DNA from 3 places in the Paenibacillus sp. FSL W8-0439 genome. Region 3 is predicted to be linked to each of the others. Evidence: riboswitches for the same ligand, from Rfam matches in the RefSeq annotation. Region 3 holds a riboswitch; each other region holds the start of a gene.
What was found. A riboswitch is a leader RNA that binds a small molecule or an ion and turns the genes downstream of it on or off. The one in region 3 is predicted to bind cobalamin.
Positions count from the first base shown of each region.

Region 1 (2,271 bases), 4.1 Mb from region 3:
GAACGTCGATATCTGGGACATGCCGATTTGAGTTTGCTGTCTGGAGCAGAGCAGGAATTAAAGCCTTTACGGGAAAAATTACAGGGCCAGTCCTTTGCTCAAATCTATTGCAGTGACTTGATGCGATGTCGCCAGACCTTGCAGATCATTTTGCCGGAGTCAGCAAAGACGTCTGAACGTTTCCTATCTGCTATGCCTCCCATGATGGAACCACGTCTGCGAGAACTTCACTTTGGCGAGTGGGATGGAAAAACGTATGACATGCTTAAGGATGTGGCGTTGTATCGCGCTTGGATTGATGAGCCGCAACGAATCACCCCGCCTGGAGGAGAGTCCTGGGTCCATTTTGTGAATCGTCTGCGTGAATTCCTTGACTCTCTGTTTGCGTGGCGCATTGCTTTGAAGGTTCAGCCAATAGAGTCGAATGCTGCACCGCCCTCTGTTTTGGTTGTCACGCATGGTGGAGTAATTCGCCAATTGGTTTGTATGCTGATACCAGGTCATGATTTTTGGAGTCTGAATCCAAAACCGGGAGAAGCGATTAGGCTTCAGTTAAGGCTGGCAGGACTGCACAATTGTATAGCAAAATTGCTTTTTCACTAGGGTAGTTGTGGCGAATCAAGCAGCTGTTTGGGTTGTAAGCTAACTCTTTTTAACCTATAATCATCAAGTAAAAGAACGGCTTGACTACACTACATCAAATATCCAGCAGACGAGGTCGGCGCCGTGTGAGGGAACTTGCTTTTCTTCATTGCGCTGTTAAAAGGGAAGTCGGTGTGAGTCCGACGCGGTCCCGCCACTGTAAATGGAAACATGCTCATTAGCCCTGTTACATGTGCCGCCAAGCATGTGAAAGAATATCAGGGCATGCCTCTTCCATAAGTCAGGATACCTGCCCGTCCGCCTGTCACCATAATCCTTCGAGGAAAGGATGACGTGTTCGCAGTGACTGTCCATGCGGAAAGAAGCTGCCCGCCTGCGCACGATCTGTGCTAACGTGACCCCTGTATCCTGATATGAGGATGCGGGGGTTTTTGATAGGAAAAGAAGGCTGGAATGAGGAAAATATCGGATGATGTTCAAGTAACGCTCTTAACGATTTTTGTATGAAGGGGTGCAAATCATGGCAGGCAAAAAAATAAAGGTATGGACAACAGGTCTATTGGCGCTGATATTGGCAGTTGTGCTGAGTGCATGTGGCGCGAATGGAAAAAATGTAGAAAATAAAGAGGGCCAAGCTTCTTCACAGCAGCCGGGACAGACCGTAACCGCACAAGAGCCTCCGGGCAAAACGGTTTACCCGCTAACGGTTAAGGATGCAACAGGACAGGAATTTACATTTAAAAAGGCACCGGACAAGATTGTTTCCGTCTCCCCGGCAGAAACTGAAGCGCTGTTCGCTATCGGATTGGATAAGGAAATTGTTGGTGTATCCGACTACTCTGATTACCCAGAGGCAGCTACGAAAAAGCCTAAAGTGGGCGGTATTATGAAACCGAACGAAGAGGCGATCATTGCTGCGAACCCGGAAGTTGTTTTTGCAGGAATTTCACTTAGTGAACAGGCTACGACTAAGCTGCGTGACATGGGAATTATGATTTTTAAAACGGAACCGAAAACCGTTGAAGATGTCACAGCTAACATCGAATTGTATGGGAAAATCACCGATCATCAGAAAGAAGCGAGAGCGGTGACCGACAAGATGAGAGCAGATGTAGCGGAAGTGAAAGAAGGAGTTAAAAATATCGGCAAAGGGCAGAAGCTACGGGTATACGTCGAATTTTCACCAGGCTGGACAGTGGGTAAAGGCGAGTTTATGGACGAACTGATCACATTGGCGGGCGGCGAAAACGTGGGTGCCACGCAGAAGGGCTGGTACCAAATCAGTGAGGAAAATATTATAGCTGCCAACCCTGACGTGATTTTATACAGCAAAAGTGTGAAGGATGACAAAACAGGCCAGTCCCTCGGCGATATCATAAAAGCTCGTAGTGGATGGGATCAAATATCGGCTGTTCGTAACAATCGTGTATTTGCCGTGGATGATAATTTGATTAGCCGTCCAGGTCCACGCGTAACAGAAGGACTCAAGGAAGTAGCCAAGGGCGTGTACCCTGAAATTTTCAAATGAACCGTAGACTGATCGGTTTTGGGGGGACTGGTCTTGTCTTGCTGCTGCTGACGCTGCTGCTCTGTCTTGGCATCGGCTCGGTCAGTCTTCCGGTCAGCCAGATCACAGGTATTTTGATCAACCACCTACCGTGGTTAGAT
Region 1 covers NZ_JBBPAK010000001.1:1,540,359-1,542,629, forward strand. The annotation lists gene MKX36_RS06570 (histidine phosphatase family protein) at 1-603, shown strand, start outside; cobalamin riboswitch at 699-914, shown strand; gene MKX36_RS06575 (ABC transporter substrate-binding protein) at 1,124-2,131, shown strand; gene MKX36_RS06580 (FecCD family ABC transporter permease) at 2,128-2,271, shown strand, end outside.
Region 1: linked by a shared signal. The riboswitch ahead of MKX36_RS06575 (ABC transporter substrate-binding protein) and the one ahead of MKX36_RS24415 (ABC transporter substrate-binding protein) in region 3 are both predicted to bind cobalamin.

Region 2 (2,271 bases), 210 kb from region 3:
AAATTCCCCATGTACAAGCACATCTATGCCAATGTCCTCTTGGATATCAATCCATTCCTTGATCTGCTGCTGGATGAATGCCCGATATTGCTCGGCAGACCATTCTCCTTTGCGATAGTACAGACGGGCCTTGCGAACCTCAGCAGTTTGCGGGAAGCTGCCGATGGTCGTCGTAGGCAGTGGGGGTAACTTCAGCCTATTTTGCTGAATTATACGGCGCTCGGCGAAAGGAACGCTGCGTGATAGTGGCTCCTTTGCCAACAGGTCGGCCAAATCGGCAGCTGTCTGTACCCTTGCCGCTGAGCTGTTGAAGCGGGCTACCGCTTCCGCACTTTGCTCAAGCTTGGCAAGTGCGGATGGATCATGCTTACCAAGTGCAGCCGTCAAGACTGCGATTTCATCCAGCTTTTCATCGGCAAAGGCTAGGGCATGCACCAGCTCTCGGTCCAGCTTGTGCTCTGCTTCCAGACTGACCGGCACATGCAGCAGACTGCACGATGGCTGCACGATAAGCTGTTCTGCATTGATTTGTTCTGCTAACTGGCCCAACAGCGCAGCCACGGCATTCAGGTCGCTGCGCCATATATTGCGCCCATCAATGACACCAGCACCCAGCGTTTTCCCTTTGGGGAAGCCATGTCGCGATATATGCTGGAGATTTTCGCCATCATCATAGACAAAATCAAGACCCAGTCCCTGGACCGGAAGTTCAGTCAGACGCTCATAATGATCTAGGCTACCAAAGTAGGTTTGCAGCATGATGTTTAAGGAGGGAGCAGCTTGGGTCAAAGCTTCATAGACCTCCTGAATAATATCCAGATCCTCTACTGGGAATGAGGTGGTCAGGACAGGTTCATCGATTTGGACCCATTGTACGCCTTCTGCTGCTAGTTCGGACAGGACTCGGGCGTATAAAGGCAGGAAGGTTCGTATAATAGAGGCCAGATCCTTACGATCATAGCCTTTGGATAAAACAACAAATGAGTAGGGACCGATGAGAACCGGTTTACCGTCAATACCTAGCTCCTGCTTTGCTTCACGATAAGCGAGTAAGGGCTTATTTTCAGTGAGCACTGGAGCCGCATTTTCCAATTCGGGAACGATGTAGTGGTAATTGGTATTCATCCATTTGGTCATTTCGCTGGCGGTAGCTCCCTTCTGCCCACGTGCCATCCCGAAATACACAGACAGAGGAACCGGACCTGTAGGACGATAGTTGAACCGTTCGGGTACGAGACCGAACATCACAGATGTATCCAGCACATGATCGTAATAGGAAAAGTCTCCGACAGGAATGCGATCAATCCCTTTGTCACGTTGCTTGCTCAGATGCTCCAGACGCAATCTTTTCATCTCACTATGCAGTTCACTTTCGTTAATACTACCCTGCCAGAAGCGCTCCAGTGCTTTCTTCCATTCCCGGTTCCCGCCGATACGCGGATATCCCAGATTACTGCTAGTCAAACCGGACAATGTAGATCGTTCGTTAATGGACATGTAGGTTTCCTCCTAAGTGGTAGCCAGTTTATTTTTACGTACCAAAAAAGGCATTCTGTCCCCAAGGCTAAAAATAAGTAGGGGAAAGAATGCCTCCGCGATTAAAATTCAAAAATACGGCGACTGCTCTTAACACCTCCCTATCTTCCGTAGGTACTGCGATGTTGTTAAAATAGGCAGGTCTCCTGACTTACGGATCATGACGTTCAGCATCCCTTCCCGGTCTGTGGACCAGTGGGTGTATGAGCAGCTGAACATTCCCCGTTTACAGTGGCGGGACCGTCCCGGATTTGCACCGGCTTCCCTTTTAAGTCTGATCTGAATAGAACAGACACCTATTTCCAAACTATAAGATTAAGGTATGACGAATAATTATGCACTCGTATACTTGTTCACCATCATAAGTGAAACTCACAGGATGTGCAATAGAAACAGTAATAGAAACTGGAGTGGAATCTGTTAGTTATATGCAAAAAAGACAAGCCCAACCCATCGTGGGGGACTTGTCTTTGGTATAGCATCTTGCTAAATAGAACATCGCCTTTAAGCTAATGAAACGGTGTAACCTGCTTGAGTACTGGCTTTCACATCTACCAGGCGCTGATTACGGCTGCCCCGAAAGGGGAGGGTCAGATCTTTTTGCTGTTCAACAAAACGGCCATCTACAATCACGTCACACAATAGTGCCAGCTCCTGTCGCTCCTGATCCATGAGCAGATCTTCGTAGACAAAGCCTGTGTAGGCCCAGACGGTTCGGTCGGGACAAGCCGCGCG
Region 2 covers NZ_JBBPAK010000001.1:5,455,104-5,457,374, reverse strand. The annotation lists gene metE (5-methyltetrahydropteroyltriglutamate--homocysteine S-methyltransferase) at 1-1,497, opposite strand, end outside; cobalamin riboswitch at 1,656-1,851, opposite strand; gene nrdG (anaerobic ribonucleoside-triphosphate reductase activating protein) at 2,041-2,271, opposite strand, start outside.
Region 2: linked by a shared signal. The riboswitch ahead of metE (5-methyltetrahydropteroyltriglutamate--homocysteine S-methyltransferase) and the one ahead of MKX36_RS24415 (ABC transporter substrate-binding protein) in region 3 are both predicted to bind cobalamin.

Region 3 (2,271 bases):
TTAAGCAGCATGAAATTATTGATAAAACCCTCTTTCTGTATGAAGATCGGGGTTTGGATTATCGAGTGGTAGGAAGAGGCATGGTATAATCTACCTTAAGGACTTTGGATAGTGGTGGATGTTTTCGGATCACGGCGCAGCTTCCCGAAAGGGGGTGAAGCCGATGGTCAACCTTGTGTCGTGCTATGATGTGCTGCGTTGGATGGTTACGTTACTAAGCCTGGTGTTTAGTATTCGTAAGCTTTATCGCTGGCTGCGTCGGAAATTTCGGAACAAGCGAAAACCCACCGCGTAATTAGGTTGGCCCCTAACGGTGGGTTTCGTTCGCATTAACATTCAGTTATGCAGCGCGCCGTGGTGGTGATCCACAGCCTTTTAAGTCCTAAGAGTCTTTGCCGTTGGAGCGGCGAAGGCTCTTTTTAGTATACGGATACGGTGGTTATCTCTATACCTAATTTTAACACGTGAATTGCGTGCACGCAACGTTAAGACAACCTTCAATTGCGCGCAAGCAATGAATAGCCTTGGTCTTGATTCACACTATATCATTCAAATTTAAATTATTACGCAACATTTGTTGACAAGCCAGTAGCAACAAAATAAGATAATCCTAAATCGTAATAAAAAGGAATAAAGGAAGAAAACAGGTGTGAGCCGGACAACTCTATATACGAAGTTTCGTAGAGACGATGTAGATAGTTGTTGAGCGTGTTCACTTAAAAGGGAAGTTCGGTAGATTCCGACACGGACCCGCCACTGTATACAGGCATCAGCAGGGTACTGCTGGAGCTTTCAGAACAAGCCACTGGAACTGTGAGGAACCGGGAAGGCCTGAAAGATACGCTTGGAGTCAGGAGACCTGCCTGTTTTGACATCACTGTCAGACCCACGGGATGCTGGGGAGGTGGTTAGGCGTGCTGCATACGGAATGTCTGAAACCGATCTGATCCCTTCTATGTTTTTGGAGCTGGCTTTGAGGTGAGTTTTGACATTTTATAATGAAAGCATTTCTGACTGCTGATCAAGTGGTTGGGAATGCTTTTTCGCGTTTTGCGTTAGGTTTATACGATTTTACAAGATAGAGGGGGAAATGTGGGATGATAGGCAATCGTAATAGGCGTTCATGGTTCATATGTACAGGATTGCTGCTGCTGATGGCAGTTATGACTCTTTCGGGATGTGGCGCAGCCACGAAGACGGAGGATAGCTCGGGCAAGGGTGAGAACACGTCTGCACAACAGACTCAAGCAGATAAAAAGCTGGTGATGGCGTATACGTGGAAACCGTCCGGCGTTGATCCGCATGGAGATAATAGCTGGGACGTGATGCGTTCCGGTGCCGGTGAGACACTCATTCGTTTGAATGAAAAACTGGAACCTGTAGCTTGGCTAGCCAAGGAATGGAAGCATGATAGTCCTAATGTGTGGTCGTTCAGCGTGCAGGATAAGGTCACGTTTCATAATGGAAAGAGCATGGATGCAGTAAGTGTAAAAGCATCTTTGCTGCGCTCAATCGAGAAAAGCCATCTGGCGAAGGATTTACTGGATGTGAAGTCCATTGATGTAACTGGTCCGCTGACGCTGAAAATTACGACAAACCAGCCGAATGCAGCGCTGGTATCCAATTTGGCTGATCCGTCAACGATTGTACTGGATGTGGCATCCATGAAAGATGAGCAAAGCTACCCTGCAATGACAGGTGCTTTTAAAATCAAAGCCTTCAACAAGGATCAATCCTTGGTCGTCGAGCGTTATGACGGATACTGGGGCGAAAAGGCGCGATTGGCCGAAGCGACGATGAAATTCATTACGGACGGTAATTCGCGCCTGATGGCGTTGCAATCTGGTGAGGTGGATGTAGCGACGGATATTCCGGTAGATAACGCAGAGGTATTAAAAAAGAACGACAAGCTACAAGTGCTGTCGGCTCCATCCTTGCGCACCCATATGATTGTGTACAACATGGAATCACCTGTGTTCAAGGATGCAACCAACCGTAAGGTGGTGGACAGTCTGATTCCGCGCGCGTCCATTGTGAGCGCCGTCATGAGAGGCTTCGGTACGGAAGCAAGCAGCCCGTTTCCGAGCATTCTTCCCTTCGGTAAGATTGAGCGCAAAGCTTTGGACGGAACGACGGAGCAGTTGTTGACAAAGGATGGCTGGCAGAAGGATGCCCAAGGTACGTGGACCAAGCAGGGCAAGCCATTCGAGGTTACGCTACTGACCTTCCCTCAGCGTCCGGAGCTGTCCGTCATGGCTGAGGTGATTCAGA
Region 3 covers NZ_JBBPAK010000001.1:5,660,159-5,662,429, reverse strand. The annotation lists gene MKX36_RS24420 (hypothetical protein) at 164-295, shown strand; cobalamin riboswitch at 677-881, shown strand; gene MKX36_RS24415 (ABC transporter substrate-binding protein) at 1,098-2,271, shown strand, end outside.